4 regions of the Pseudarthrobacter sp. HLT1-3 genome follow, and region 3 is predicted to be linked to each of the others. Evidence: riboswitches for the same ligand, from Rfam matches in the RefSeq annotation. Region 3 holds a riboswitch; each other region holds the start of a gene.

The links. Region 3 has a riboswitch for cyclic di-AMP ahead of AC50X9_RS02630 (NlpC/P60 family protein). Riboswitches for the same ligand answer to the same signal wherever they lie in the genome.
Region 1: linked by a shared signal. The riboswitch ahead of AC50X9_RS12095 (aggregation-promoting factor C-terminal-like domain-containing protein) and the one ahead of AC50X9_RS02630 (NlpC/P60 family protein) in region 3 are both predicted to bind cyclic di-AMP.
Region 2: linked by a shared signal. The riboswitch ahead of AC50X9_RS20435 (M23 family metallopeptidase) and the one ahead of AC50X9_RS02630 (NlpC/P60 family protein) in region 3 are both predicted to bind cyclic di-AMP.
Region 4: linked by a shared signal. The riboswitch ahead of AC50X9_RS20610 (C40 family peptidase) and the one ahead of AC50X9_RS02630 (NlpC/P60 family protein) in region 3 are both predicted to bind cyclic di-AMP.

Annotation. Positions count from the first base shown of each region.
Region 1 covers NZ_JBWZCJ010000012.1:77,811-85,412, reverse strand. The annotation lists gene AC50X9_RS12120 (DNA glycosylase AlkZ-like family protein) at 1-406, shown strand, start outside; gene AC50X9_RS12115 (nucleoside deaminase) at 456-959, opposite strand; gene AC50X9_RS12110 (phosphatase PAP2 family protein) at 1,031-1,873, shown strand; gene upp (uracil phosphoribosyltransferase) at 1,886-2,521, shown strand; gene AC50X9_RS12100 (glyoxalase superfamily protein) at 2,615-2,992, shown strand; gene AC50X9_RS12095 (aggregation-promoting factor C-terminal-like domain-containing protein) at 3,006-3,782, opposite strand; cyclic di-AMP (ydaO/yuaA leader) riboswitch at 3,781-3,939, opposite strand; gene AC50X9_RS12090 (sensor histidine kinase) at 4,044-5,678, opposite strand; gene AC50X9_RS12085 (response regulator transcription factor) at 5,682-6,422, opposite strand; gene AC50X9_RS12080 (winged helix-turn-helix domain-containing protein) at 7,046-7,602, shown strand, end outside.
Region 2 covers NZ_JBWZCJ010000041.1:6,457-14,058, reverse strand. The annotation lists gene AC50X9_RS20475 (hypothetical protein) at 1-156, opposite strand, end outside; gene AC50X9_RS20470 (sortase domain-containing protein) at 203-658, opposite strand; gene AC50X9_RS20465 (hypothetical protein) at 908-1,678, opposite strand; gene AC50X9_RS20460 (hypothetical protein) at 1,857-2,330, opposite strand; gene AC50X9_RS20455 (cupredoxin domain-containing protein) at 2,327-2,722, opposite strand; gene AC50X9_RS20450 (hypothetical protein) at 3,225-3,467, opposite strand; gene AC50X9_RS20445 (hypothetical protein) at 3,496-3,675, opposite strand; gene AC50X9_RS20440 (recombinase family protein) at 3,654-3,848, opposite strand; cyclic di-AMP (ydaO/yuaA leader) riboswitch at 4,405-4,580, shown strand; gene AC50X9_RS20435 (M23 family metallopeptidase) at 4,721-5,368, shown strand; partial or broken gene AC50X9_RS20430 (cytochrome c biogenesis CcdA family protein) at 5,371-5,907, opposite strand; gene AC50X9_RS20425 (WD40/YVTN/BNR-like repeat-containing protein) at 5,904-6,536, opposite strand; gene AC50X9_RS20420 (M20/M25/M40 family metallo-hydrolase) at 6,893-7,602, shown strand, end outside.
Region 3 covers NZ_JBWZCJ010000002.1:195,416-203,017, forward strand. The annotation lists gene AC50X9_RS02610 (molybdopterin molybdotransferase MoeA) at 1-473, opposite strand, end outside; gene AC50X9_RS02615 (DUF6457 domain-containing protein) at 470-757, opposite strand; gene mobA (molybdenum cofactor guanylyltransferase) at 741-1,496, opposite strand; gene AC50X9_RS02625 (HNH endonuclease) at 1,604-2,104, opposite strand; gene AC50X9_RS02630 (NlpC/P60 family protein) at 2,322-3,086, opposite strand; cyclic di-AMP (ydaO/yuaA leader) riboswitch at 3,396-3,554, opposite strand; gene AC50X9_RS02635 (M23 family metallopeptidase) at 3,701-4,519, opposite strand; cyclic di-AMP (ydaO/yuaA leader) riboswitch at 4,522-4,737, opposite strand; gene AC50X9_RS02640 (iron-dependent transcriptional repressor DtxR) at 4,883-5,578, opposite strand; gene serC (phosphoserine transaminase) at 5,839-6,966, shown strand; gene AC50X9_RS02650 (MFS transporter) at 6,994-7,602, opposite strand, start outside.
Region 4 covers NZ_JBWZCJ010000043.1:1,641-9,242, reverse strand. The annotation lists gene AC50X9_RS20640 (LpqB family beta-propeller domain-containing protein) at 1-233, opposite strand, end outside; gene AC50X9_RS20635 (DedA family protein) at 276-932, opposite strand; gene AC50X9_RS20630 (DUF5129 domain-containing protein) at 1,067-2,524, shown strand; gene AC50X9_RS20625 (DUF1918 domain-containing protein) at 2,521-2,721, opposite strand; gene AC50X9_RS20620 (serine hydrolase) at 2,778-3,821, opposite strand; gene AC50X9_RS20615 (dihydrofolate reductase family protein) at 4,150-4,737, shown strand; gene AC50X9_RS20610 (C40 family peptidase) at 4,795-5,538, opposite strand; cyclic di-AMP (ydaO/yuaA leader) riboswitch at 5,543-5,712, opposite strand; gene AC50X9_RS20605 (hypothetical protein) at 5,915-6,187, shown strand; gene AC50X9_RS20600 (hypothetical protein) at 6,949-7,452, shown strand; gene AC50X9_RS20595 (alpha/beta fold hydrolase) at 7,461-7,602, opposite strand, start outside.

The sequences.
Region 1 (7,602 bases), on a different contig from region 3:
GCTCGCCACGTTCCAGGAACCGGCCGGCGAACAGATCCAACTGCTGGCCGGCACGGACTCACTCGCGCTGCTGCGGCGGAACGCCGCGGACCTGCTGGCCGAGGAGGACCAGCACACCAAGGCCATTGGCTCGCTGGCGCTGCAGGCGGACCTCCCGGACCATCCCATCTTCGACCGGGGCCGGATCATCGGGCTGTGGCAGTACGATCCCGGCAGGGAACGGATCGTGCCTTGGGTGTTCCACGCCCCCACGCCTGCTGTGACCCGGCGGATCGCCGAAGTCGAGGAGTGGATCCGCGAGGACCTGGGAGACTTCCGCGCCTTCAGCCTCGACTCACCGGCCACCCGGCAAAAGCGGATCGACGCCCTGGCGGCCTCCGCCGCGGCCTCCGCGGCCGGCCGGTAGCACGGCTCGGAGCCTCCGGGGACTCGCGATGGCGGCCAGGATTCAGAGTTCAGTTGCCGCGGTGACCGGCGAAAAAGTCCCGAAGCAGCTCCGCACACTCGTGCTCGCGGATCCCGCCATACACTTCCACCCAGTGGTTGAGCCGGCGCTCGCGGAGGATGTCGAACACGGAACCGGCGGCGCCTGCCTTCTCGTCCCAGGCCCCGAACACAACCCGCGGGATCCGGGCCAGCACCACGGCCCCGGCGCACATGGCGCAGGGCTCGAGCGTCACCACCAGGGTGCAGTCCTCCAGACGCCAACCGGCACCGGCCATTCCGCCCTGCGCGCTGCGTTCCTGCAGCCGGGCGGCCGCCGCGCGGATGGCCACCATCTCAGCGTGTGCCGTCGGATCCCCGAGCGCCTCGCGTTCGTTGCGTCCGCTGCCGAGCACGGTGCCGTCCGGACCGATGACGACGGCGCCGATCGGCACGTCGGCCGTGGCCAGCGCGGCACGCGCCTCGGTGAGGGCAAGGCCCATCCATTCGGCATGGCGGGGCTCGGGGCAAGTCATGGCTCAATGATAGTTTCGATGCTAAGCAAGCTGTGCAGCCCGGCTGCCAGCACCAACATTCGGGAGCAACCGTGAACAACGGGACAGTGGGCTGGATAACGCACCGTTGGGGCAAGTGGGTGGTGCCGTATGCGGCGCTGTGGGCCACGATGCTCGTGGGCGGCGCGGTGGTGCTGATGCTGGCGCTGGTAAGTGCCGAGGTCTATAACGACGTCGTGGACGAGGCCGGCCTGGCCAGCCTGGACAAGCCCACCCTGGGGTTTATGGAACAGCTCCGCAGCCCCGGCCTGGACGCGTTCGTCACGGGTTTCACCAACATCGGGGGCGGGATTGGGATGCCCATCCTGGGCAGTCTCCTGACCGCGTGGCTGATCTGGACCAGCCGGACCTGGCGGCCGCTGATCCTGATCGGCGGTGCCGCGGCGGTCTCCGTGACCGCGACGTCCGTGGGCAAGACGCTGATCGGCCGGACCCGTCCGGACCACGCCGACGCCGTCCCGCCCTACGAAAGTTCGCCGTCGTTCCCTAGCGGCCACACGCTCAACACCACGGTGGTAATCGGACTTGTGGTGTACCTCGCCTGTCTGCAGATTGAACACACCCTGGCCCGTGTCGGCCTGATCGCGGCGGGGGCGGCCTTCATCTTCGCAATGGGCATGAGCAGGGTCTATTTGGGCCACCACTGGATGACCGATGTGATCATCGGATGGGTGCTGGGGCTGGCCTGGGTCGGGATCGTGATCATGGCCCACCGGTTCTTCCACGCCCTGCGGCACCGCGAGGACGCCGGACCCGCCCCGACTTTTGACAACTCTGTCCACCTGCGCGACGGCGCCGCCGGCAGCGGTTCTCCAGAGGAAGCGAACGACGTCGGCGCCCGCGGCCCCACGGGCGGGCCCCCGTCCGCCGGGTGATAGTTTTGACCCATGCGCACTCTCGTTGTGGACCACCCGCTGGTCGCCCATAAGCTCACCGTTCTACGGGACAAGAACACCCCCTCCCCGGTTTTCCGCCAGCTCACCGAGGAACTTGTGACGCTCCTGGCGTATGAGGCAACCCGCGAAGTCCGCACCGAACCGGTGACCATCGAGACCCCGGTCAGCACGACCATCGGCACCGCGTTCACCAAGCCCACGCCGCTGGTCGTCCCCATCCTGCGCGCCGGGCTCGGCATGCTCGAGGGCATGACCAAGCTGGTCCCCACGGCCGAGGTCGGCTTCCTGGGGATGGCCCGCGACGAAGAGACCCTGGATATCATCACGTATGCCGAGCGGCTCCCCGAGGACCTCACCGACCGGCAGATCTTCGTCCTGGACCCCATGCTTGCCACCGGCGGCACGCTGCGCGAGGCCATCAAGTTCCTCTTCAAGCGCGGCGCCTCCGACGTCACCTGCATCTGCCTGCTCGCGGCCCCGGAAGGCCTGGCAAAGCTGGAGGAAGAGCTCTCCGACGCCAACGTGACGATCGTGCTCGCCTCGATCGATGAGAAGCTCAACGAAAAGTCCTACATCGTCCCGGGCCTGGGCGATGCCGGCGACCGCCTCTACGGCGTGGCCGGCTAAGCCAGCCGCCCGACGCGAACCTGCCCGCGGCGGGTTCCACGGGCTTGAGATTTCCCTTTCCCGGCGAGACCCTGCGGGACTAGCCTGAGCGTCATGGACTGGAAACTCGAACTCGTCTTTGTCCCGGTGTCCGATGTGGACCGCGCCAAGGATTTCTACGTCAACAAGGTGGGCTTCAACGCCGACTATGACGAGCGGCCGATGGACGGCATCCGCTTCGTCCAGCTGACCCCGCCCGGCTCAGCCTGCTCGATCGCCATCGGCGAGGGCCTCAATGATGCGCCGCCGGGCACCGCCCCCAGCCTGCAGCTGGTGGTCAGCGACATCGCGGCAGCCCACCAACAGCTCAAGGACAACGGTGTGGAGGTCAGCGGCATCGACGTCCAGGACTGGGGGCACTTCGTTTATTTCGCCGATCCCGACGGCAACAAGTGGGCAGTGCAGTACATCCCCAACCGCCCGGGCGGCTGATCCGCAGCGCTGCTTAGTACCAGTTGTTGGCGTAGTGGAAGTTCAGGGCCCCGCATGGGGAGCCGTAGCGATCCTGCACGTACTGCAGGCCCCAGTTGATCTGCGTGCGGTAGTTGGTCCGGTAGTCCGCCCCGGCGCTGGCCATCTTCTCGGCGGGCAGGGACTGGACCACGCCGTAGGCGCCGCTGCTCGGGTTGGTGGCAGTGGTCTCCCAGTCCGACTCCTTGGTCCAGAGCTTCATCAGGCAGGGCATCTGGCTGGCGGCCCAGCCGTAGGAACCCAGCTGGCTGGCCGCGTAAGCCTGGGCTCCGGCAGGGTCATTGACGGCGACAGGAGCAGGAGCTGGTGCGGGTGCGGGCTCCGGAGCCGGAGCGGCGGCCGGAGCCGGTGCAGGGGCCGGTGCAGCTGCCGGGGCGGGTACTTCAGCTTGCTGAACCGGCGCTGCCGGGGCGGCGGCGGTTCCGGTCGGGATTACGGCCTGGTTGGCAACCCGGACGCGTTCAAAATCGAGGTGCGTCAACGGATCCGCCGTCGTGGCTGGTTGCGTGGAACTGCCCGCGCTGGTGTTGCGGGCGCCGGTCTCGGACGCCTGGCCTGCGGCGCCGGCCCCCACGAGGACCGCGCAGGCCGCAACCACAACCGCCGCCCGGCGGCCGGTGGAGCCGACATTGCCGGCAATCCGGGACAGGGCCGACGCGGGCTTGGCTGGTTCCGCGCGGTGGCTCGCCGGTTTGGAGCGGGTGGTGTTCTCGGCGCCGTCAGGGCGCGGTTGTGCGTTGAAGTCGGTCATAATCGCCTCTCAACGCCTGCGGAGTTAGCTGTCGGGTTCGGGTGAGGTCACCCGGCCGCACGGAATTTCACGTGTCGGCTTCACCCCAAGGGCGGAAGATGCAAATGCCCGGGAACTCTGGGTCCCCCGCCTCTGCCTGGTCCAGCGGAATCCGGTAGGCGGCAGAGCTTGGCGTGCGCCCGGATATGCGGCCCTAGTGATGGCCGCACCCTAAAAACCGTACAGGACCTGGGCGGCTAAGTCACATTTCAATAACGGAGATCACGACGGCGGCGTGGCGTCTTGCGCCCCTGCCGCTGTCCGGCTAGCCGCAGGCGTCGGGGGAGTTGCCGGCAGCCGCACAGTGAATTCCGTCCGTCCGGGCCGCGACGCGACGCTGACAGTTCCGCCATGGGCCGCAATGATTGACTGCACGATGGACAGGCCCAGCCCGCTGGTTCCCTCGGCGGCCGCGCTGGTGAGAGCGGCGGCGGCCCCGGAAGCAGAAGGCAGACGCGGGGGGTGAAGCGGAGGGTGCGGAAAGGGCCGCCGCCCGTGTGCCGCCGCCGCAACGGGCACCGGATTCTTCCGGGAAGCGTCAGCGCGCGTAAAACGCGCAAAGACCCGGTCCACAAATTCCGGGGCGATTCCGGGCCCGTTGTCCGTCACTGTCACCACGGCACTACCGTCCGGGGTGAGCTTCACGCCGGTCACGACCGTTGTGCCGGGACCGGTGTGCTTCCGCGCGTTGGAGAGCAGGTTGGCCAACACCTGGTGCAGCTGGGTCGCGTCGCCCCGGACCACCACCGGCTCCTCCGGGAGCTCCAGCTGCCAGACCCGGTCAGGGGCCATGACCTTCTCATCACTCACTGTTTCGATGGCCAGCTGGGTCAGGTCCACCTCGCTGAGCTTGAGCGGCTGGCCCTCATCCAGCCGCGCGAGCAGGAGCAGGTCCTCCACCAGGGTGGTCATCCGTTCGGACTGGCTTTGCACCCGGGCGAGGGACTTCTCGCCGTCGGGCGTGAAGTGTTCGGTCATCCGCATCAGCTCGGTGTAGCCGCGGATGGCGGTCAAGGGCGTGCGCAGCTCATGCGAGGCGTCCGCCACGAACTGGCGGACTTTCATCTCGCTGTTCTGCCGGGCCTCCAGCGCGTTGGAGACGTTGTCCAGCATCAGGTTCAAGGCATGGCCGACGCTGCCCACCTCGGTTCCGGGATGCGCCGCGGACGCCGGAACCCGCATGGCCAGTCCCACCTCGCCGGCATCAAGCGGCAGCCGGGACACCTGGGTCGCAACCTCGGACAGCTGGTCCAGCGGCTTCATGGTCCGGCGGATCAGCGCAGTGCCGGCCAGACCGATCACGACGAGGCCGCCTGCAGAAACAAGCACCATGGTCCAGACCAGGGAGGCCAGCGTGTTTTGTTTTTCTGCGAGCGGCAGCCCGGTGACAATTACGTCGCCGTTTGGTGACTCGGCTGCAACCAGCCGGTAGGCTCCGGCGGAAAGGGTCCGGTCCACCGGATCGCTGCGGGGGCTGAGTCCAAGGAGAACCTCGTCGTCTTCCTCGGTAAGGGACTTCCGGGTGGCGTCCTCGCCCAGGAAACCCGCGCTGCGGACTGAATCTTCATCGATCCGGGCATTCAGGGTGCCGATTCCCTGGCCCCGCGCTTCAAGAGGATCTGTGCGGCCGCCGGCGCGGCCAAAATCGCGGGCACGGTCCTCTGCCTGCTGCAACTGCTTGTCGAGCTGCCTGGTCAGGAAGAGGTCCATCGAGGCATAACTGACGACGCCGACGGCACCGCAGATCGCCACGAGCAGGGCCATGGCGACCAGGACCAGCCGGGTGCGCAGGTGCCAGGTGGAGGGGTTGCGCCAGATGAACCCGGAGGGGCGAATCTGGCCGAAGCGTTCGGGCACGGATCAGTCCGCCGGCTTCAGGACATAGCCCGCGCCGCGCACGGTGTGGATCATGGGCGGGTGGTTGGCATCGACCTTCTTGCGGAGGTAGGAGATGTAGAGCTCCACGATGTTTGCCTGCCCGCCAAAGTCGTAGTCCCAGACCCGGTCCAGGATTTGGGCCTTGCTGACAACGCGTTTCGGGTTCTCCATCAGGTAGCGCAGCAGCTCGAACTGGGTGGCCGTGAGATGGAGTTCTTCACCGGCGCGCCGGACTTCCCTGGTGTCGATGTTCAGGATGAGATCCCCGACGACGAGTTCGGCGGTATCCATCGCGGCCACCCCGGAGCGCTGGACGAGCCGGTGCAGCCGCAGCAGCACTTCCTCCATGCTGAACGGCTTGGTCACGTAGTCGTCCCCGCCGGCTGCCAGTCCCGTGATCCGGTCCTGGACGGCGTCTTTGGCTGTCAGAAACAACGCCGGGACCTCCGGCGCGAAGGCGCGGATCCTGCCGAGCAGCTCCACGCCGTCGAACCCCGGAAGCATCACATCGAGCACTAACACATCGGGACGAAAATCCTTGGCCAGCTTCACTGCTTCGGGGCCGTCGGCGGCGACGGCAACCGACCAGCCCGCCATTCGCAGGCCCATGCTCATCAGCTCGGAAAGACTCGGTTCATCGTCCACGACCAGGGCGCGGATGGGGGACCCGTCCGGATGGGTGAGCTGGGGAAGATTGTTCGTCATGGAGTGCGAAGTGGCCATGGGACAACTCTCCGATCTGCCGGTTAGGCGCGGCTTTGGGGATCCTGTGCGGCACCTGTGAATCCCAGCCTAGCGAGCTGGACACGTCCGGAGCCGCTCTGCAGGGGAATTTTCCGAGGCTGCGGAGTGACCACTCTGTGGGACGGTGGACATCCGTTGCTAAGTAGGCGAACGGTTTTACGGTTTCCGGATACAGTGAATGATCCCAGCTTTATGGCGATCCCTTACGAAGCATCTTCGGCCAGATATCACTTCCGACCACTTTTGTTCGAAACGAACGTTCTTCCCGCATCTGGCCAGAATTGTGATCTACGCTACAATTCCCCGTTTCATCTCACATCGTGGACTTGTGGATGCTTTGTTACTTGCAAGTTTTCATTGTTACGTTGCACACTTCAATTGTGAACAAGAACATAACAGCTCCTGCAGCCGCAGTTTTTTGGATCAGCGCACCCGCTGATACCGAGAATCGCTGTTGTCGAATGCACGCCTAACTTTTACACTCCAAAGGTTTCTAGGCATTCGCCCCCAGCCCAGCGTCGGGCGCCCTCCCCAGTTTTCATTGCGGGGAAAAGTAGCATTCGAGCCGCGATGACGGCCATTCACATTGAGGTAAGCATTCCATGTCAGTTGCATCCGGATACGTCCACATCTCCGTCCGTAACGCCAGCAAGGCCGGCCAGGCCTCCGGTATCCGCCAGGGCTTCGGCGGCCGCGCGTCCTTCGCCCCTTCCGGCTCCGGCAACACCTTCCCCGCCCCGGGCTATGCCCCGCAGGGCTACAACCCCAACTCCTACGGACAGCTCCGGGCCGTTCCGGCGGCCCCGGCCACGGCCCCAACTCCCGTGATTGCGCCGGGCAGCGCCGCCGCCCCTGTGCGTCCCGTCCCGGCCGACAATGTGGCCCGCGGTTTCGTGCTCTACATGGGTATCGACGAGGAAACCGCGGCGGCCGCCGGGACCTCCATTGCCAAGCTGGCCCAGGAGATCCGGGCCTACGCACAGTCCCTGGTCTCCGGCGCCGAAAGCTACGCGGCCGTCGCTGTTGCCCCGGCCAGCGCCCCCGGCTCCGCACTCGACGTCGTCCGGTCCACGTTCGGTGACCCCACGGTGGGCGCCCGCCAGCGCGCCGAGACGTCCCGCCAGCAGCAGCCGCAGGACTCGCGTCCGTCCGGCGTTTT
Region 2 (7,602 bases), on a different contig from region 3:
GCCGCCGTGGCTGCCGGTGTGACCGGTCTCAGATGGAGCTGCGGGTGGGCTCGCCGGGGCGTTCGATGGCACGGACACGGCCGCGGACGCGGCGCAGCCGGAGAGCAGCAGTGCGGACAGGGCCAAGGAGACCACTAATGGCTTGCGGTGTTTCACAGCTCTTCCATCCTGGCCGCCGCACTTTCCGGGCCAGCGGCCGTTGTCAGGCTTTGAGTTTGGCGTAGATGACGTAGTTGTCGTCGAAGAGCCCGGTGGCGGGGTCGTAGCCGTCGCAGGTGATGAGCCGGAGCTCAGCTCCGGGGGTGTTTCCGTAGACTTCGAGGGTGGGGAACTGGTTTTTGCTGTAGAGGGCGCCGCGGTCAACGGTGAACACGGCGGTGCTGCCGTCGGTTCGGGAGACGTTGATTTCAGCGCCTGGGGCGAGGTTACGCAGGTCCGCGAAGACGCCTCTGGCACCCCCGAGTGCGTTCACGTGGCCCAGCATCACGGAGGGGCCGCGTTCCCCGGGGGCGGGGGAACCGATATACCAGCTGGCGGGTGCGCCGCTGCCGGTGCCCGGTACCTCGAGGGACCCGTTCTCCCGTAACCCCAGGTGGAGCAGATCGGTTCGGACTCCGATAGAGGGAATCGCCAGGGTGACGGGCGCGGAAGCGCCCATCACCGGTGGAAGCTGCTGCGTGGCCGGGGCCGCCGTGGGGCCAGCGGCCGGAGCCGCTGGAGTCCCGGGGGCTACCGCAGCCGGGACGGACGCCGAAGGTGGGGACCCGGCGTCCGGCGTTCCACTGTTCCCTGCGGCGCAGCCACTCACACTTAGGAGGAGCAGAACCCCGGCCGCCGTGGCGGCCCGGAGGCCCCCGCAGCGGCCGGAATTCCTGATTGTCACAGTAGTGATCCGTTAAGCCGGTGCTTAGGCTGCTGCGCCGGCGGTGCGGCGGCGGACAACGTATGCTCCACCGGCGAGGGCGATCAGGGCCAGGCCGCCACCGACAGCGAGGGCGCCGGTGTCGGTGCCGGTTTCCTGGGTGACGCCTGTGTCAGCGCCGCCTGCAGGCATCTTCATCTGCCCGGCCTTCAAGGTCCCGCACAGGGCGGGGGAGGTGGCGGCCAGCGGAAGCGTCGGGGCCAGGTCGCTCTTGGCGGCCTGGCCTGCCGCGCTGAGGGTGGCGGGGTCAAGGCCGTGGACGACGACTACAGCGGTGCCGGCCTTAAGGGCTGCCTTGGTTTCGGCGTTCAGCTCGAACGTGCGGTCAACGGTGTAAGCAGCACCCTGGCCGCCGACCTTGAGGTCAAGGCCCGCTGCGGGGCTGGTGTCACCGCTGGTGGACAGGGTGGTGACGATTCCGCCGTAGGACGGGGCGCCTTCGGTGGTGGAGATGACCTTGTCGCCGTCCTTATCGGCAGAGGGTGCCGGGCAGACGCCCTGGGCACCGCCGTGAATGTGCTGGACATGCGGGTACGGTGCGTCCATGAAGGTCGCCGGCATGCCCGAAACCTTCAGGACAACGTGGGCCTGGTCGCCTGTGACGTCCAGTGTGATGGTGCCCGAGCCTGCGCTGCCGTTGAGCTGGCCCAGGGTCGACTGGTAGGACTGGTCCGCTGCCATCGCAGGGGAACCGGACAGGGCGAGGGCGGCCAAAGCCAGGGTGGGGACAGCCATAAAGCGGAGTGTCTTATTCATTGGATAAATCTCCTCATACACGCGCGTGTGATGTTGGCACCCCAGGGAAGGGGACAACAGTACTTCGGAGCGATACCGGCAAAGGATGGGTGCACGTGTGGTTTGGACCACATTTGTAGTCAGCCCACGGCCGGGCAGGCATCGGAGGTGCTTTCCCGGGCCGTTGATCCAGTTCCGATCAGGCCGTTGAGGCCCCGCGGCGGCCGCCCCTGCCATCCGGCCATGGTTCCTGCCGGGTCTTGCGCCGCAGGACGTAGCCGGTCAATGCCAGGCCGCCGGCGGCCGCTTCGGCCACTGCTGTGATGGTCTTGGCCGCGTACCAGACCGGTTCATACATCGAAGGCAGCGGCCCAATAGCAGGGACCTGGACGTACCGGTAAAGGATGACCGCGGCCAGGGACGAGAACGCGACCACGGCGGCGGCCGCGAAAGCCGTCCGTGAACCGTTCAGCAGCACAAACACCGCAGCTACGACCGCGGCTCCGGCCTGGATCAGAAACAGGGTGCCTTGCCCGAGCCCGCCAGGGGCCGCCTGCTGGTAGCCCGGGGCGAGCTGGACATGGACCACGGCACTGACCACCAGGCCCGCAGCGGTACAGACACGCAGTACCCAAAGAGACCGTGCCTGCGGTTTTAGTTCCTGGTGGGTCATTTCACGACCAGCGTCCCCGTCATCTGCGGATGAAAGCTGCAGATAATCCCGTACTCACCGGCGACGTCCGGAGCCTTAAAGCTCACCGTTGCACCGCCCGGGACCTCAACGTCGAAACCGCCCTTGTCCTTGGCGGTCAGGGTATGCGGGGCGCTGTCCGCGTTCGTCACCGTCACCATCGCCCCCGGCTTCACCGACGCCGGAACCTCATACGCGAAGCCCCTGATCGTGATGACAGCCTCGCCGGCCGAGGCCGATCCATCAGCTGACGGGACAGCGGAACTGGCGGCGGGCGGCGGGGCGGAGGGCGCTCCCTCCTGGGCGGCGCACCCGGTAAGGGCCGCCAACGACACGGCGACAGCTACGGTCAAGATGCGATTGATCGTTCTCATGACAATCCCTTTCCCAGGGATGTGTCCTCCGCGCGCCGGAATGGCGCACCTATCAGGAAACTACCCACACCCTATTCGTCACCACTGCCCTTACGGACTGCCGACGAGGACTGGCGGAATGACCGGCCCGAACGGGATCCATGCTGTCCGGTGGAAGGTTTTCTGAGGGAAAGACATCATGCTTCCGGTCTGCGTAGGCTGGCCCCATCCGGCACGGTACGAGCATCGAAGAGTGAGTCATGACTGAAATCACTGCACATGTCGAAGTCCTCTGCCGGCCCTGCGGCAAGTCGATGTCGGTCGTCTCTCCAGCATCTCAAATACGATCGTATTTTGAGGTGCCCGGGAGGCGGCCGTCAACGTAGGGCTGGTTTCCAGCGCGAGGCATTTCGTCATGTTGGGGCCGGGCGATTCGACGATACTTCGGGGTCGTCACGAGTCGTGGTTTCCGGATGTGGAACCGCATGGATTGCACCTACCAGGTCTCTTTGCGTGATCTTGGTTAGAAGTCTTTGTCGGTTGTGCCGGTTCCGGCCGGTGCCGTCTGGATCCGCACATTGCTTATGCCCGCCGTCGAGTTCGCGGCAGCGGTGAGGGTGGCGTTACCGGTCAGGTAGGCGCCCGGATCCTCGACCGACCCCGAGGTGTTCTCGTTCCAGGCGTTCACGAACGATTGACGGAAATCCCACACCGACATCGGAAAGAACATCGAGGGACGGCCCGCCGGGTTTTTCTGCCCCGTCACGGTTTGACCCGGACCGGGGGACCGGTTCCTAAATGCCGAATCGCCCCTCGGAGGGAGGGGAGCGCAGGAGCCGGTCCGGTGGGTGCAGGTCGATGATTGGCAGGTGCCCGTCAGTGCGGATGGCGTCACCACCGCCGTTTCGGTGGTGGTAGCCGCTGGAGTAGTGCAGGATTACATGAACCGACTCTACGGCGTTCGCCGCACGCAAGGTTTCGATGATGAAGTCGCGCTCCTCATCCGTGCGGTCTGCAATTTTGTGGTGCCGCTGATCGTATCTTCGTAGATTTTGTCGCATCCGGCCTTCTTCAGGGCGTCGATCTGCAAGCGCAGGTTCTGGTCCCGGGTGGAGACTCGGGCGTAGCCGATTCGGTGCGCGGTCATGGGGTGTTCTCTTCTCAAAACTCAGTCCGGTGCGTTGCTTCGACTGTACCTTTTTGAGAACTATTTGTGAGAACGACCGGCCTTGAGCTCGGTTTTTCGTCCCAACGGCGGTTTTCAGCAGAAAGATGCCCGTTTGCAACAGCTCGCTGCGAACACCGCGATTCTCAAATCAACTTATTCTTGAAATCCTTCGTTTCCGAGATTGGCTGTATCGCAGCAGGGAACCGGCCGGTGCTGCGGCCAAAATGCCTCCACTGGTGGAGCCCGGAGGCAACGTCAAACCGGCCGCTTGCCCTCCACGGGGCCAGGCCAGCGCCGGGTGCCGCGGCCAGTCTTGTCCCGCTGCCAGGTAGGCGGTCAGGGCCGCCATGCGGGCATGCCATCTGGCCTCGTCGGCCCTCGCTCGGCGCTACTTGCCCATAGCCGCGGGCCCCAACACCGGGACCCAAGGTGCTGCATATAACGAATTTGTAACTTATGCGAACCGTTCGCTAGGGTTGGAGAAGAACATACCCCTAACGGGTATGGTTGCGACCGCTTCGCCAAACCCCGCCGGCGGTCAATGAAGCTATCTTTCTCAAGGCGGGGGCGGAGGACCCATCTACGGTGCGCCATGGTGCACCTTGGGGTGAAGTCGATCCTGTGACTGCGTGTCTGAACGTATCCGCAGGACGGCCGGACAGTCCACTCGTCCGAATCCGACAGCTAACTTCGCCGGCGCCGAGAGGACCACGATTTTGTCTGCCCACCCAGAACACGGCCGCCGCCGTGCCCTTCCGTCCCCTTCCTCAGCGTCCAATCGGGCTGCAATCCATGTACCATCGAGGCCGTCCCGGGGCCAGCAGTTTGGCGTTGCGGCAGCAGTTACGGCAATGATTGCCCTCACCGCGCTGTCTACAGCCCACGCGGATTCCGGTGCGCACTCTGCAGGCAAGGACCAGCCGGTCGCTGCAGCCCCGGCCGCCCAAGTGGCCGTTACGGCGGACGCCGGTGCCGGTCTGACCTTTGACCGTCCGGCTGTGACCTCACAGCCGGCACCCGCTCCGCCGGCTCCTACACCTGCACCGGCTCCGCTGGTGCAGGCCGCGGCAGTGCCCGCGGCACCTGAAGCTGCCCCCGCACCGGTGTCGAAGGGGCTGCGGGCTCCGCTCGCGTCGATGAACGTCAGTTCCGCTTTCGGCTTCCGGGTCAGCCCCATCACCGGAGCTGCAGGTGAGTTGCACACCGGCGTTGACCTGACGGGAGCGTGCTCGACAGCGGTATTCGCGGCCGGTGCTGGGACCGTCACCGAGGCCGGCTGGAGCCCGTACGGCGGCGGCAACCGGATCGTGGTGGATCATAGCAACGGCTTGAAAACCACCTACAACCATCTGGCCAGCATTGGTGTCTCGACCGGGCAGTCCGTAGCGCAGGGCCAGCAAATCGCAGGCGTTGGTACGACCGGAGCATCCACTGGCTGCCACCTCCACTTTGAGGTCCTGGCCAACGGCAAAACCGTCAACCCCTCAGCCTTTATCTGATCGCCCGGGCCATGGCAGTAGGCGAAGGCCGGCAGCGCCCCGCGGCCGGCGCTGCCGGTCGTGACGCTCAAGGACAGGACAGCGCCCAGCGTCGGACCCACGCAGGGGGTCCAGTCGAGCCCCAAGACGACGCCCAGCAGCGGGGCGCCGGCCAGGCCTGTACGGCGGCCGAGGGTGATCTTTCGGGTCTGCTGCAGCCATGGCACCATTCCAAGCAGGGCTGCCCCCATCAGGATCACCACCACGCCCAGGCCGCGCATCAGAATGTCCTGCCAGCGCAGCAGCCAGGACCCGATAGCCCCGTAAAGGGTGAATACGGCCGCGAAACCCAGCACGAACAGTCCTCCCGGTCAGGACGCGGCGGCGGTTGTGCGACTGGGTCGGGTCTGTCAGTCCGGAGACGTATCCCAAATAGCCCGGTATCAGGGGCAAGATGCAGGGCGAGAGGAAGACACCAGGTCGGCGGTCATGGCCAGGGGAATGGCAATCAGGGGAGCGCCGGAGGTCACCATTGAGGCGAAGAATTCTCCGATGTCTATGGGTCAGGAGGCACCGGAGGCCGGAATGTGGTGCCGCCGTCGGTGGAGACGATGATCCCCTCGGCGGTGGCGGCCCAGATCCACGGGTTTCCGTCGGTGCCCTTCACGGCGGCTATCGCGTGGACTTCGCCGTCGATCCGGCCCTTCCGGGTCCAGGTCGCGCCGGCGTCGGCGGAGTAGTGGACCGTTCCGTCGGGTTCGACCCCTGCGGCCTCTGCGGGGTGGGCGAAGGTGGCCAACTGAATGACCGGGCCGGAGGTCACCAGCTCCCAGGTGTTGCCGCGGTTGGTGGAGCGCCGGATCCCTTCGGGGGTGGTGGCCAGAACGGTGTCACTGTCGGGGTGCCCGGCCAGGGCCGCGGGGGCGAAGGCGGCGGCCACGGTTTTCCAGGTCTTGCCGTCCAGTGTGGTGCGCAGTTCCCAGTCGGGCGACGATGCCGGATTTGGTGGTGGTGAGGGCGTGGAAGTCTGATTCGCCTTGCCTGGAGAGCTGTTCCCAGGTTTTGCCGCCGTCGACGGTCTGATCAGGCCGAGCGGGTTAGGCAGGTCGGAGCCGGCTCCGGAGTGGCCGGAGGCGTAGAAGACGCCCTGGTCTTTAGCTCCGGTGAAGCCCCGCTGTCTTGACTTCACCCGGGATCTTTTCGATCCGCAGGCGGAAGCTCCTGCTGCCACCGTGCCGGGTAGGCACTCTGATTGTTCCTCCGCTTCGGAGCTCTCCCGAAACGGCTGTAAGGCCGGAGTCCCTGATGGCGAAGCCTCGGCATTGATCAGGTTCTAGGCCTGCGCACCGTTGGGGCCGTCCTGGGGGATTCCATTCAAGTTGACACCATCGCTCTTCCTCTTAAACGGCTGAGAGGCTATCTTCGTAGCGTGGAGGTCGCTAATACGCTGCAGAGGCGCGGAATGACTGTGGGGGCGGCAATTTTGGTTGCGATCAGCCTCGTATGACGGGATGCACGGCTTCGCGGCTGGAACCCGTGCGTGGTGTGGACGCACGCACCGTCCTTGAGGCCTTCGAGGCCCGGGGCATGCTTGACCACGTCGAGGCACTGCACCGCATCGCGGAGGATAATGGCGGCAATCGCGCGTCCGGCACCTCCGGCTACGAGGAATCGGCCCGCTACATCGAGGAGCAGCTGCGCGCAGCTGGGTACTCGCCGACCCGGCAAACCTTCACCTTCCGGTCCGACGGCAAGGGCAAGAAGCAGGTGGAGTCGTATAACATCCTCACGGAGACCGGGGGCAGTGCCGAGAACACCGTGGTGGTGGGTGGCCATCTGGATTCCGTGCGCGAGGGTCCGGGAATCAACGACAATGCCAGGGGAGTGGCGGCCGTCCTGGAGACCGCCCTATGGATGAAGGAGACCGGGTTCAAACCGATCAATAGAATCGTGTTTGCGTTCTGGGGCGCCGAAGAAGACGGCCTCTACGGGTCCCAGCACTACGTCGACGAGCTGAGCAAGACCGAGAAAGACCAGACTGCGGCGAATCTGAATGTGGATGCATTGGCCTCGCTCAACGGCGTGCGGTCCATTCACGACGGGGACGGGTCTGATTTCGGTGACGGCGGCCCGTCCGGTTCGAGGGAGATTGAGGAGCTTTTCTTCCGGTACTTCGAGGAGAACTCGCTACGCGCCGAAACCACGCCCTTTGACGGTGGCTCCGATTACAGCCGCAGCAACATCGCGTTCACCGA
Region 3 (7,602 bases):
CTGGCGATGGTGCCGCTTTCGCTGCGCAGCACGGCCTTCGCCCCGGGAGGAATCAGTCCGCCCGTGACAATCGGACTGGCCTGGTGGGGTGCCAGCCGCTGGCCGGGTTCCGCGAGGATCCAGGGTCCGCTGCCGTTGACGGCCCAGCCGTCCATGGCGGAGGAGGCGTAGTGCGGCAGGTCCACGAGTGCCTCCACATCGGCGGCCAGTGTCCGGCCCAGGGCCTCGCGCAGGGCAACGGGTGCGGCGGGGATCGGGGCAGCACAGTCGAAGGCGAGCTGCCAGGCTTCCTGCCAGGTGTGCGCCAGGTGCCGATGCGGTGCCTCCGCCTGCGGCGCCTCGCCCGCGGCGTCGGGGGCCGGCCCAGCGGAAGTCTCGTCCGGATGCCCGGGTGCCGGGCCGGCGTCGGGGGTGGTCGTTGCAGGCTCGTCCCCGGCGGCAGCTGGGCTGCCGTGAGGGGGTGCAGCTGTCATGCCCCTGAGGCTTCGCTGGCTGCGTAGTCCGTGGCGAGTTTGCGGGCTACGCCCATCGCGGCCTGCATGGAGGTGGCATCCGAGGCCTGTCCGGAGCCGGAGGCCAGACCAGCCGCGAAGCCGGCGATGAACGTCGTCAACGGTGCGGCCGGGCGCACCACGGCGTGCGCCGCCACTCCGGCGAGGGCAAGGACCTCGTTCACGTCAACCTCGACGTCTTCCAGTTCCAGGGCCTGAAGCAGGGCACGGCACCAGTCTTCGAGTGTTTCATCCTGGCTTTTCACCGTTTGCCTCCAAGGTTGAGTTCAGCTGGGGATCCCCGGGCCGGATGCCACGGTCTCGGCCGTCCCGATCAAGACTGTCTCGTTCGGGACGGTCGTGTTCAGGACGGTCGCTGCCATGCCGTTCCGGCGGGCGGGTAACCCCTAATGCGGAGGCATCGTCCCAAGTGTCCACATCATCCGTGGACCCCTCGGGGACGCTTACTTCCCGCACCTCCAGCCTAGCAAGAAGCGCGAATACCGAGGCGTTTTCGAGGGCACCGCGCCGGGCCGCATCGGCCGCGCGCTGTTGTAGCACGGCTGTGCTATACAAGCCCACAAGGGGTTGACGCCGTCCATCCCGCGACAGTGCCATAAGCCCGTCGTGCCCAGTGGCTGCGGCGACCGCGCCGAGCAGCGCCCGGACGGCGGCGTCCGCCCGGGGCATGTCGCAGGCAAGTACGAGGGTGAAGGGCGCGGCGGCAGGGTGGCGCGGGTCGTGGGCGCGGTTCCGTTCCAGGGCGGCAAGCCCTGCCGCGATGGCGGCGGCAGGTCCGGCATAGGGCGGGTCCTCCCGGCAGCTGACCACACCGTCCGGCAGGTCTCCGGGGTCGGGCCCGACGACGGCGACCGCTGCCGCGCCGCGGACGGCCCGAAGGGCGTGCTCAAGGAGGGTGGCGCCGTCGTGCATCAGGCCGGACTTGGGCACGCCGCCCAGCCGGGATGACCTCCCACCGGAGAGGATGACAGCATCAAATTCCACCCGCCCAGCCTAACGCGGTCCGGCAGGCCGCCACTCCGGCCGGACCGAACGCGCGATCGGACCGAACACGATCGGACCGAATCGCCGGCACGAATCGCCGGACCGGTTCAGGCAGCAGATTCCGGCAGCAGGAAAGGGTCCCAGGCCGGCGTCGGCTTCTCCAGTTCCTTGATCTGCCAGGTTGTCCCGCGGGGCGGCGCCGGGCTGAAGCTCAGCTTCCAGCCCATTTCACCCGGCGTATGGTCCCCTTTGGCATTGTTGCAGCGCAGGCAGGCAGCGACGAGGTTCTCCCAGGAATCCGCACCACCCCTGGATTTGGGCTGGACATGATCAATGGTGTGGGCCGCCTTCCCGCAGTACGCGCAACGGTGTCCGTCCCGGCGAAGCACGCCGCGGCGACTGACAGCCGTTATGTTGTTGTACCGGGGCCTGATGTAGCGATTCAGCAGAATCACCGAGGGCCGGCCAAGGACGTCCTGGGGCCCGACGACAGGATTGTCGCCTTCCGCCACGACGCTGGCCTTTCCGGTCAGCACCAGCACGAGTGCCCGGCGGAAAGTGACAACCGCCAGCGGTTCATATCCAGCATTTAGAACGAGAGTGCGCATCCGCATACCTCTTCACGGCCGCACCCGCCAGGGGCACGAGGGCCGGCTGCCCTCTGCTTGGTCGGGCTATGGACAAAACAAGAGTAAACACGGAGGTGCCGATTTACCGAATATTTTTATCGCGCCACGACCGCAGCCCTCGAAAGTTCACCCGGCGGCAATGCAAAGGGACCCCCGCCAAACGGCGGGGGTCCCTTCGGTTTTCGTTGCTGTGGTCTTAGCCGCCGATGCGGATGAAGACCGGGCCGGAGCCGACGTTGACGCTCTGCAGGGACGTGGTCCCGCCGTTCCAGCCGCCGTGGACGGCCATGCCGTTGCCGACGTAGACGGCGATGTGGGCCATGCCCGAGCCGCCGTTCTGGTAGTACGCGAGGTCGCCGGAGCGTGCCTCGGCGGCGCTCACGGTGCGGCCGAGGGACAGGTAACCTGCCGGCCAGCCGTGGTAGTTGATGCCGGCAGCAGCCAGCGCGTTCGTGGCGAGGGCGGTGCAGTCCTGGCCGATACCGAGCTGGGCGTAGGCAGCCGCGGCGATGGTCGCGCCCATGCCACTGGAAACGGCAGGTGCCTTGGTGGCAGTCGAGGCGGCAGTCAGGGTGGCGCCTCCGACCTGGGTGCCGGCGGTCTTGGCGGCGGGAGCTTCCTCGACCTTGACGACAGGCTTGGGGGCCTCGACGACGGGGGCCGGGGAAGTGGTGACGGCCGGCTTCTCGTAGGAGATGGCGATCGTGGAGGCGGCCGAGATGGTCGCCGGGGAAGCAGCCTGAACCTCGAGGGTGGAAGCGGAGGTGGCTTCGCGCTGGACGTTGGTCTCAGCAGCGTTGGCTGCGATACCGCTGGTCAGGACGAGGCCGGAAGCAGCAGCGATAACGGCTGCCTGGCGACCCATGCCGCCGGCGTTGTCGCCGACAGCCTTGGCAATGACGGCCAGCGAGTTGGTCTTGGTGACCTCGGCGCGGTGCCGTGCGTTTGCACGAGTAGTCATTCAGTTCTCTCTTTCGTGATCCTGGGTCCGCGCTTTTCAGGCGCGGTCTGAGGACGCTCCGGCATCTTGGGGGTACGCCGGATCGCCCCGAAATGGGTTACTTAGCGAAGGGTGTACTGCGAAGACGCGCCAAAAGCGGGAACTGCTTGCAGGTGCATGGCCTGCGGGCCGGACTCAGCAGAGATTGAGTCGGCGGAGTGGAATCCGTTCCGGGCGCCGGCAAGGACGACACGGAGGTTGGATTTCAGCGGGCTCGTAAGAGCCGCGCCAGCGCGGTGAAGCGCAGCATTGTGGCGTGAAGACACGAAAGTAGCCTCTCCCAATGCCTGCGAGGTGAGCTGTCGGATTCGGATGGGAGTCACCCGGCCGCGCTGCTTCCTGGGAAGCTTTGCGACTTAACCCCAAGGTCTTCTTGCGAAGACCAAAATTGGTTCCCCCGCCCCTGCCAGACGATGTCATGCGAACGGACCTTGAGCGGTGGCAGAGCTAGGCAATCCACTCAAGAGCGCCAACTTCGGAAAAGTTGGCGTAGGTCAAACGGTACAGCAGTTGGGAGGCAATGTCACATTCAGATCACGGCGTGTCACAAGAATGCGAGAGCGCCCCATCAGCTTTTAGAGCCAGCCGGTCGGGTCGACGACTTCGCCGTTGACCATGACTTCAAAGTGGAGGTGGCAGCCGGTGGAGGCACCGGTGGTGCCGGACATTGCCACGACATCGCCGCGGGAGACCTGCTGGCCCACCTTGACGGTGGCCGAGGACAGGTGGTTGTAGGTGGTCTCCAGGCCGTTGCCGTGGTCGACCACTACCCGGTTTCCTCCACCGTAGGGATGCCATCCGGTGAACGTCACCGTGCCGCTGGCAGCCGCCAGGACGGCGCTGCCGCACTGGGCGGCATAGTCCTGGCCGCGGTGGAACTCCCCGGAGCCGCCGGTGATGGGGCTGACGCGGTAGCCGAAGGGCGAAGCCGTTTTCAGCTGGGCGAGGGGCGCCCCGAGGCTGCCTGCGGAGGCTGCACGGGTGATCGACCCGGCGGACTGCGCACTCAGCAACTGCTTGAGCTTTCCGTCCGGGTCACCCTGGGTGGTGACGGCGCTACGGCTGAAGTCAATCTTGGCTTCGGCGGCCGTGATGTCGGGCTGGACCGCGGCGGAGATGGAACCGGCGGCGGAGGTGTCCGTGGCCATGACCGGGCCCGTCGCGGGGACGGTGACAGTGAGGACCAGTCCCGTGGCGGCCAGGGCGAGGCCGGCCTTTTGCCCCACGCCACTGGCGGCCGCGAAGTCAGTTACCTGGCGGAACGGACTGCGGCGGTCCCGGCGTGCGTCGCGGTGCGCGTCACGTGGGCGGTCTGCCAGCAAGGCGACGGCCGGACGGGACTCCGGAGCGGGACCGGTCGCACGACGGCGGCCCCTGGCGGTCTGGGTGGTCAAAAGGTTCCTCTCTGGAGAGCCTGCGAAGTTAGCTGTCGGATTCGGGTCAGAGAGATCAAAGACCCGGTCCGCCGTGGCAAGAATCCAGGCACAAAGGGATCCAAAGGGTCCGTTGGTGGAGGGTACTCGCCGCTGACGGACTTCACCCCAAGGCTGTTGAAACAGCCGGAAGTGGTTCCCCCGCCCCTGCCAGAAAGGTGGTTCTGCTACTGATCCGCTGGCAGAGCTCGGCTTCGGATCAGGTAACGCTTTGGTATCGGTACTAGAGACCAACTATAGGCGATTAAGCCATTCAGAGATAAATCCGTTATCGAAGCTGTGCACAACTCATGGGTCGTCGCATCAGCTGTCAGTTAGTGCCGGCTAATCGACGGTAACAAAGACGTGGGCTGCAACCTCGGGTGGCAGCTCCAGGGCGCCTTCGATCTCCGGCACTCGCACCGAGATGTACTCCCCTACCCGCTCCAGCGAAACACTGGCGCCGGGGCGGATGCCTCCCTCGTCCAGTTGGACGAGCAGTTCCGGTTCCACCTGGATGGGCTCGGCGAGGCGGCTCACCCTGATCCGGGAATCCGGCCCGTAGCCGGCCATGGCTTCGAGCAGGTTCACGACGCCCGGTGCGTGGGGCTCGGAAGCCAGTCCGCCCAGTTCCGCGAGGCCGGGAATCGGGTTGCCGTACGGCGAGACCGTGGGGTGGTTTAGCAATTCGAAGATCCGCCGCTCCACCCGTTCGCTCATCACGTGCTCCCAGCGGCAGGCTTCCTCATGGACATACGCCCAGTCGAGGCCGATCACGTCGGCAAGCAGCCGCTCGGCGAGGCGGTGCTTGCGCATCACCCCAATGGCACGTTTCCGGCCGGTTTCGGTCAGTTCAAGGTGCCGGTCGCCGGTAACAACCACCAGGCCATCGCGCTCCATGCGTCCAACGGTCTGGGAAACGGTGGGCCCTGAGTGGCGCAGTCGCTCGGCGATCCGGGCGCGCAGGGCGACAATGTTTTCTTCTTCAAGTTCGAGAATGGTCCGGAGATACATCTCGGTTGTATCGATCAGGTCCGTCATTCAGCTCAGCTCCTCGAGCGCCGTCCTTACGTGATTCCCACGGTACCGCCTGCGGCTGGCGCCCTGGCGGGGTCCGCTACGTTCGCAGGCCAGCTTAGCCTATTTTGAATTACTCCGGATAATCTCAATGACCGGACTGTGACGGTCCCTTTTCCCCGCCCCGCCCGGCAGTCAGGCAGAATGAAACGGTGGCTCCGCCGCAGCCATCCTGCCGGGCCACCCCGAGCCGCACCTCGAACCTGCCGAAAATTGGAGCCACAGTGAGCGACACCAGCATCACGATTCCCGCAAACCTCCTGCCCAAGGACGGCCGGTTCGGCGCCGGACCTTCCAAGGTCCGTCCGGAACAGCTGGCGGCCCTGGCCGCGTCGTCGAAGCTGCTCGGCACCTCCCACCGGCAGGCGCCGGTCAAGAACCTCGTGGGATCGGTCCGGACCGGGCTCAGCGAGTTTTTCCGCGCCCCGGAGGGCTACGAGGTCATCCTGGGCGTCGGCGGGTCCACCGCCTTCTGGGACATCGCGAGCTTCGGCCTGGTCGAAAACAAGGCACAGCACTTGTCCTTCGGCGAGTTTGGCTCAAAATTTGCCGCCGCCACCAACAAGGCACCGTTCCTCGCGGACTCCTCCATCATCAAGTCCGAACCTGGCACACGCCCGGCAGCCCGGGCCGAGGCCGGCGTCGACGTCTACGCCTGGCCCCAGAACGAAACGTCAACGGGTGTCGCTGCTCCGGTCCAGCGTGTAGCCGGTGCCGACGCGGACTCCCTCGTCCTGGTTGACGCCACCTCGGCTGCCGGCGGGCTCGACGTCGACGTCGCCGAGGCGGACGTTTACTACTTCGCCCCGCAGAAGAACTTTGCCTCCGACGGCGGCCTGTGGCTGGGTTTGTTCTCCCCGGCAGCGCTGGAGCGCGCGGCGCGGATCAAGGCCGGCGGACGATGGATCCCGGACTTCCTGGACCTGCAGACGGCGATCGACAACTCGCGGCTGAACCAGACCTACAACACGCCGGCGCTGGCCACGCTCGTCACCCTGGATGCCCAGGTGCAGTGGCTCAACGCCAGCGGAGGGCTGGACTTCGCCTCGTCACGGACCGCGGATTCCGCCGGCCGCATTTACCGCTGGGCCGAGGCATCGGAGTACGCCACCCCGTTTGTCGCGAACGCTGAGGAACGGTCCAACGTCATCGCCACGATCGACTTCGATGACTCCATCGACGCCGCGGCGATCGCCAAGGTGCTTCGCGCCAACGGCATCGTCGACACCGAGCCGTACCGCAAGCTGGGCCGCAACCAGCTCCGCATTGCGACCTTCGTGGCGATCGAGCCCGACGATGTGTCGGCGCTGCTGGAATGCATCGATTTCGTTGTGGGCGAGCTGCAGAAGTAGCTCCGCGCCCATCCCGGCGCTGAAGCGTCAGCGGTCGACGGCGTCGTCGGGTTTTTGTCCCCGGCCGGCGCCGTCCCCGTCGGATGCGTTTTCGTCGGGGCCGGTTCCGCCGCGGGCAGCGGCGGATACCACGCGGAAGTGCCGCAGCCCGCGGGCGCGGCGGTCGAACCGGATCCGCAGCTGCCGGGCCCTGACAATCCACACCAGGCCGATCAGGGCCGCGACCAGGCCGGAGGCCGCCGCGACGCTCAGGGACCAGCGGGGGCCGGCGACGTTGGCGATCCATCCCACGAACGGCGCCCCGATGGGTGTGCCGCCCATAAAGATCGCCATGTACAGCGCCATCACCCGGCCGCGCATCACGGGGTCCGTGGTCGTCTGGACGTAACCGTTGGCGCTGGTCAGCATGGTGATGGCGAACAGCCCCACCGGAACCAGCGCCACACCGAACCAGAAGTAGCTGGGGGCCAGCGCGGCGATGCCCGAGGTCACGCCGAAGGCTCCGGCAGCCCCGAAAATGATCCGCAGCCTGGGCTTTTTTCGCCCGGCGGAGAGCAGGGCCCCGGCGACGGAGCCAATGGCCATGATGGAATTCATCAGACCGAAGGCGCTGGCGTCCAGGCCGAATTCTGTTCC
Region 4 (7,602 bases), on a different contig from region 3:
GGGGTGGCCTCGTTCAGCGGCGCTGGCTCGCCGCGGGTGAACACGACAATCAGGGCGACGATCACCAGCACGGCGATGGCGGCAAGGATGGCGAGGAGTGTCCGGTCCGGCCGACGCGGTGCGGTTGGTCCAGCGGCCGGTTCAGCGGCCGGCGCCGCGGCCGGCTCTGACGCGGGAGGCTGTGGTTCGTTCGGCTGTGGTTCGTTCGGCGCGGACTCTGACTCTGGACTCATTTCGCCATTATGTGGCAGACCGGGGCTGTCGTCACGATGTCTTTAGACCCCATCCGCCCCTGACCTGCTGTTTCGCCGCCGTCGGACGCCCCTCACGATCAGCGAGGCAACGAAGACGGCTAGGGCGGCATAGACGGCGAAGTTGAGGAAGCGCGAGTATTCGTCTATCAGCCGGTACTGCGCCCCGAGCAGTGCCCCCAGGCTGACCAGCAGCCCGTTCCAGATGCCGCTGCCCGCCAGTGTGAACGCACTGAACGTGCCCAGGTTCATCCGCTGGGCACCGGCGGGCACCGAGATCAGGCTGCGCACGCCCGGCAGCAGCCGGCCAAAAAAGACAGCCGACCGCCCGTGGCGGCTGAACCAGTCGGCGGCCTTTTCAAAGTCTTCGCGGTCCATCAGCGGAAGCCTCGACAACCACCGGATCGACCGCTCCAGCCCCAGCCGCAACCCGAGCCAGTAGAGCAGCAGGGCGCCCAGATAGGCGCCCAGGGTGCTGGTGACCAGGACAAGGCCCAGGTTCATGGTCCCCTGCTTGGTCAAAAACCCGGCAAGGGGAAGGATGAGCTCGCTGGGTATGGGCGGGAACACCGTTTCCGCCAGGGTGAAGAGCCCCACACCCCACTCGCCCAGGGCGTCGACGGCCCGCGCGGCAAAGCCGGCCACGCCGCTCAGATCATCCACGGGGCTCGCGGAACTCATGGCTGTCCCGGCCGTTCAGGATCCTCAATCACTGCCGCTCCCTTCCCCGTCAGTCGTGGCCAGCCTAACCGAAAACAGGTACCCGGATCGGTGCGCTCCCGCCGGCGCCGGCCGGGAGGCATTACGCTCAGGAAATGGGAATTGTGCGGAAAGTCGTAGGCCTGGTCTTGCTCGTGGTGATCGGGCTGGTGGGTTCGGGGCCGGCAGCAGTTGCCGTCGCGCCGGTCGACATCGTCGTCGAGGACCGGGCGGGGGTGCTGGACCAAAACACCCTTCGGCCGGCAGTGGAGTCGATTGAGTTTTACCAGCCCACGAAGGTGGCTGTCTACACCTACAACGGCTCGGTCTCGGACAATCTGAACGAGGAGGTCCTGCGTTTCGCCCGGGCCGAGCGTCCGGAGTGGATCAGCGCAGACGGGCAGAAGTGGGCTGACGGGCTCTTCATTTTCGCCTTGGACCCGCGGGGCCGACACGTCGGGACTTACATGGGTGAGGACCGAAAGGTCTCACAGGAACAGCGTGAGGACATCCAGAACGCCGCCAAGGATCTGCTGAGCGACGCACAGTGGACGGACGGCACCATCGCCGGGATCCAGCGCGGTGCCGAACTGATCAACCAGCCGTGGTACCGGTCCACCGCTTTCCTTGTCACTGCGTTCAGCGCTGTGGGCACCGCCGTCGCGGGCGCCGCCACCTGGCTGATCGTCCGCTGGCGGACCAGGGTCAGCAGCCGCCGGGAACTGGCCCGCGGCGACGTCAGCTACTCCAATGTGAGCATGGATCTCGAAGTCACCGAGCTCAACGCCAGCACCATCCCGGACGCCTCGCGCTATGGCAGCACCGTACTGGAGAAGCACCGTAGCTTTATGGCGAAGTACAACAGCGCCACCGGCCTCGCCAACCGGGTCCACGCCCTGTCGCCCAAGGAACTCAGCAAGCGGTCGAATCTGAACCTGGTCAGGAGCTACGCGGACGCCGCCACCGAGCTGGACGCCCTCGACGACGTTATCGCTGACACCAATGCCCTGCTCAACCGGGGCTCCGCCTGGGCCCCCGCCTGGGACCGGCAGCTGGCCCCGTTCCGCGCCGACCTGGCCGCGATCGAACAAATGCTCAACAAGCGCAACGCGGCGGGCGACTCCGCGACCGCGGCCGCCCTCCGCTCCTTCCGTGACCAAAGCCACCGGAACATCGAACAGTGGACCGCAGAGCTCGCAGATGGCTCGATCACGCCGGAGACGGCCCTGGACCGGTTGCGGGATGCCCGCACCCACTTGTCCGAGCTGCTCAAGAACCACGCCGATACGGTCATCGAGAGCTTCGCCAAGAACGAGAAGGAAGCCTCCCTGATGCGCAAGGAGATGGAGAGCGCGCAGGCCGGCAGCAAAGCCAAGTACGGGCGCACGTACGAGCCCAGCATCCTGGGCACGGTCTATCCCGCCTACTACTTCTTCTCTGTGCCGACCTTCAACTCCGGCTTCAACACCGGTGTCAGCAGCGTGAGCAGTGCCCGCGGCGGGGGCAGCACCACCACGGGCTACGGCAGCAGTGGCGGCAGCTTCTCCGGCTCCGGCAGTTCGTCGAGCTTCTAGCGGGTCTCGCCGCTCTTGCTGTGTTCGACGACGAAATCGCCGCCGGGGAACAGAATAGTCTCGTGGCCGTCGTCGAACCTGACGTGATACGGCGGGGCGCCGTCGGCACCCTTGACCTCGAGGATTTCCCCGTGACGGTCCGATGACTCGACCGTGGTGCCACGGATAATGATGCGGTCTCCCTGGGTTGCTTTCATGGCAGACACCTCCGTCCACCAGCGTACGGTTCTGCGGCCGTTTGGGGAACGGCCCGCTAGAAGAGTCTGGCAGTGACGGTTTTGGTGAGCTGGTGGATGACACGGGTTCGGGCCGCCATATCCGACGGTCCAACGCCCAGCGTGTAGACCACAAATACGTAGGCCCGGTCGCCCTGGACCAGAACGCTCGCGTCATGCAGGTAGCCCTCAAGCAGCCCGTATTTGTGGAAGACGCTGACCTCTGGGGGCGTGGCGGCCGGGATCAGCAGCTCGTAATTGGTCTGCTGCATATAGGACAGCAGCTGGGCGGTGTTGGTGGCATTGAGGAGCCGTCCGCTGTACAGCTCGGACAGGGTCCGCCCCGTCTCGGCGGGAGTCAGCCCGTTCACCGTGCGGTCATAGGGGATGCCGAGGCTGGCGGCGTAGGCGGTCATGCCCTTCTGGCCGACGGCGGCGAGGATCAACGCCCACGATTCATTGTTGCTCTGCTGGACCATTTGCCGGATCTGTTGGCCGGCGGTGGACGCCCCCATCCGGGACGCCAGCGAGGCCTTGCCGGTTTCCACCAGGTGGTAGTAGGCGGCAGCGGCGAGGATCTTGCCGGTACTGGCGGCCACGAACTTGGTTTTCACCCCGTACTCGTGCACTTCCCCGTCGCGCACGTCGATCAGGGCCACGCCCAACTTGTAGGCGCTGTTGGCCTTGATGACCCCGTCGATTTCCGCGTCGAGCGCCGCACTGATGGTCGGGTCGGAAGGAGCGACGGCGGGTGTCGGGGCTGCGCCTCCAGCCGGCGGCGCTGTGGCTGTTACTGCCGCGGACGGTGTCGCTCCGGTGGCAGACAGCGGGTCGGCAGCTCCGGCATTCGCTGCTGCGGTTGCCGAGGTGGCCGGAGCAGCACCGGCATCGCGTGGAATGCCGGCCTGGACGGTGGCGTAGACGGTCGCGGCCGAGACCAGGGCGAGGACCGTGATGAGCGCAATCAGGAACTGCGGCCTGATCCCGCCCAGAAACCCCGGCAGGCCCCGCAGGGGACTCCGGTTGAAGTCGGCTGTATGCCGGCCGCTGCTGTAGTGCCGGCCGGGACCCCAGGAATCCATCCGGCCTATCGCCGAAGTATTGACGGAGGCGCGACGTCGACTGACGGCACGAGCTGGTTCGCTGGCATGCTTGTCCTTCTTGACTAGGGACCGCGCTCAATTCAGAACCGCGGCGCGGCTTCAGATTTCCTTATTCTGCCCCAGGCTCAGCCTAGCGCAAGCGGCCGCGCCCACGTGGTCCCGGATTGGCCTTCCGGAGCCCGGAGCCCGGGGTCCGGGGGCCGCCAAAGCCGCAGTGCGGCAAGAACGGGCCGGCCGGCGTCGCCCTGCCGCTGCCGCGGTCCGCGTCGTAGGCTGGAACCCCGGCAGCCCAGCAAAGGAGCCCCGCATGCGCAAGGTCATCTTCATGATGCAAGTGTCCCTGGACGGCTACTTCGAAGGTCCGCAGCACGATCTGAGCTGGCACCGGGTCGATGACGAACTGCACACCCACTTCAACAATGAGCTCCGGACGATGGGCGCCTTCCTGGACGGCCGCGTTACCTACGAGCTGATGGCGGCCTTCTGGCCGACGGCCGACCAGGACCCGTCGAGCCCTCCCCCGTTGGTTGAGTTCGCGGGGATCTGGCGGGACATGCCGAAGATCGTCTACTCCCGGACCCTGCCGACGGCGGATTGGAACACCGAGGTGGTGCACGAGGTCGTCGCCGAGGACGTCGTGAGGCTCAAGGAACAGCCCGGCGGCGATCTGGCCCTTGGCGGCGCCGATCTCGCGGCGGCTTTCAGGCGGCTCGGCCTGATCGACGAGTACCGGATCTATGTGCACCCGGTCCTCATCGGCCGGGGCAAACTCCTGTTTAAGGAAACGGATGCGATGATGCCTCTCCGACTGCTGGAGAGCCGGACGTTTGGCAACGGCGTGGTGCTGCTGCGGTACGCGGTGGAGCCGGACTCCGTTAACGCAGAAGGCCGGTGATCCGCTGCCCCCAAGGCAACTGATCGACCGGCCTCCTGTGCGTTGCTGGCGGTGCTGCTAGCCTGCGCGGACGAACGTCACCGGGCCGGTGGCGGTCAGCCAGGACAGCGGGTGCGTCATGGTGGCGTTGACGCCGTTCATGCCGCCGCTGATGGCTTGGCCGTTGCCGGCGTAGATGGCGACGTGGCCGGACTGGACGATGATGTCGCCGGCCTGGGGCGTGGCGACGACCGAGCCGTATTTCAGGAAGGCCTGCGGGCCGATGTCACCGACCGGGATGCCGGCCGCGTTCAGGGCCTTCTCCACCATGGCGGTGCAGTCCTGCGTGATGCCGATCTGGCCGTAGGCCACGGACAGCAGGGTGGCGTTGACTCCACCGGCTGCCGGGGCAGCGGCCGGGGCCGGGGCTGCCTGGACCTTGACGGTTGCCTTGGCCGCCGCGGGGGCCACAGCTGCTGCCTTTGGAGCGGCAACAGCAGCTGCCGCCTTCGGAGCGTCTACGGGCTTGGGTGCCTCCACCACGGGAGCCGGGGACGTCTCGACGGCCGTGCGTTCGAAAGTGATCTGGACGGCCGAGTCGGCCTGCACCGGCGCGGATACCTGGCCCTTGACGTCAACGGACGTTGCTGGTGCAGCGTCGCGCTCGGTCGGTGCATCGGCGGCGTTGGCGGCCATGGCGCCGCTAAGCACCATTCCGGAAGCGGCGACGAGGACTGCGGCCTGGCGGCCGATGGTGCCGGCGGTGCGGCGATTGTTGCGTAGGGCGGCGTGTTTGGGCGCACGGGTATTGCTAAAAGTCATTATAGAAGCCTCTCCCAATGCCTGCGAGGTGAGCTGTCGGATTCGGATGGGAGGCACCCGGCCGCACGCGGGCCCGACATAGCGGGCCGTGCGGCTTCACCCCAAGACCCCTGGAAAACAGCGGGTCAAAATTGGTTTCCCCGTCTCTGCCGGACGTTGCTGCGAGTTATCCCCACGCCGCGGCAGAGTTAGGCAATCGGCGGGGGAGAACCTGTCTCGGAAACAACAGGCACTTAATAACGGTAACGGAATGATCACGACAAGTCACATCGAGGTATCACATGGGGGGGCATGGCCGGGCCTGGAATGCCCCGCCGGTCGCTGCCCCAGGCATAGGATGATGCCATCACCGTTCCGCCGAAACGGAGGCCCGACAATGAACAGCCCCGACGTCCCCCGGCACTGTGTTGCCATCTGCCAGCTGAGCAGTCAGCCGCCGGAGGACTTCAACGTCAACACGGAACTGGTGGTGCTCGAAGACGGGGAAGCTCACGTGTCCACGTGGGACGCCGAGCCCCGCGACGGCGGATTCGACGTCCACGTCCTGAACGACCGGGTGGATGCGCTGGGCTTTATGGTCGTCACCGATTGGGAGTTCTTCGATGAAAAGGCTTACGCCGTGGTGGAGCGCCGCCCGGGCAAGCGATGAGCGGTTCCCGACGGCGTAGCCAGGCCAGAGGCTTGGCGCGCCCTTTCAGGCCGGAGGCGTGGTCGCTCCGGGCCCACGGTCTGGGCGGGAGGGCGACGTATCGTTGGTCCGCGGGTTTCGCAGCCGCAGCTGTTACCGCTTTCACTGTGTCCACCGGACTCTTGTTGACCAACGCGATAATGCTCCCCGGAGCCGGCTTGGTTCGGCTCGTGCTGGCCGTCTTCATCGGCCCGCTGGCTTCAGCCCTCTCCGCCGTCGTGCTCTTGCATCGAACGGGGCGGCTTTCCGCCCCGGCGGCGTTGTCCACTGCGGCTAGTGCCTTCTTGGCGTGTGGTTTGGCGGCATTGACGGCAGCGAGTTGGTCGGTCGGTTTCGATGAAGCTGATGCGGGCGTCGGCCGCAGCTGGTTTGGTTCGTCAACGCTCCTGTTCCTCATTCTCGCGTGGATTGCTGGCACGATCTGTCTCGTGGCACCGGTCGGCTCGGCGCTAAGCAAGCGGCGCTCCCTGCCCAACCACGTCGTGCAAAGTACAGTCCTGGCAGCACTATTGGCGCCTCTTCTCGGCGCCTTGACGCTGATGGCCCCCATAGCCGGCGCACCGGGCGCCGTCGTGCTGCTTGTGATGGCTCTGAGATTGGGCAGAGCGAAGCATCCTGAAGCACGGCGCGACGCCGTTCGGGTAGCAGTGCGAGCGTCCCCGCAGAGGCCGGCTGCAGCTTGGACTCGGCGGAGGGACGCTGCAGCGTGCGCTGCCGCGCTGGTGACGCTTATTGCGGGACTGGGGTGCGCGGTGTTTGCCCTCACCGGCAGCAGCTGGGCGCCGATGGTTACCGATTCCACCCACGCCATGAACCTCGGGTTGGCGGCCGGCGCGCTGGCCGCCCTCCCGGCGGCCCTCGCAGCCGGGATTATGCTCACTCCGCGTTTCGGAAGCATCATCCAGTGGTCGGCATTCCTGTGTTGCGCGAGTCTCGTCGTGGAGGCGGCCGCCCAATTTCTTGGGGCCGGGCATCCCACGCAGTGGCCGCTTATCCTTGCTGCAGCAACCATGCTGGGCTTCGCGGTGGCGCTGCCCTTCGGACGGCTCATTCCCGGAGGCCCTTCGCTCCGCGTCGGCGTGACAGCGCTGCTCGGCCTCGCCGGTTCAATTGTCGGACTCCAGCTGGTGACGATGGCCGCCTTCATCGCACCACCCGCCGCCGCCGCGCTCTTCGTCTGGTCATGGAAGCGGCTGTCAGGGGCTGGCCTGCGGCCGGCGTTATGACGGCAATCCTATGCTGGCCGGGCGGATTCCAGCCATTGGTGCAGCGAGGCGTTGAACCGCCCGGGCTGAGTGAAAGGCATCCCGTGCCCCACGCCCGGGTGGACCTGGAAGGTGCAGTTCCGGAATTTCGATTGGTAATGTTCCAGGCCC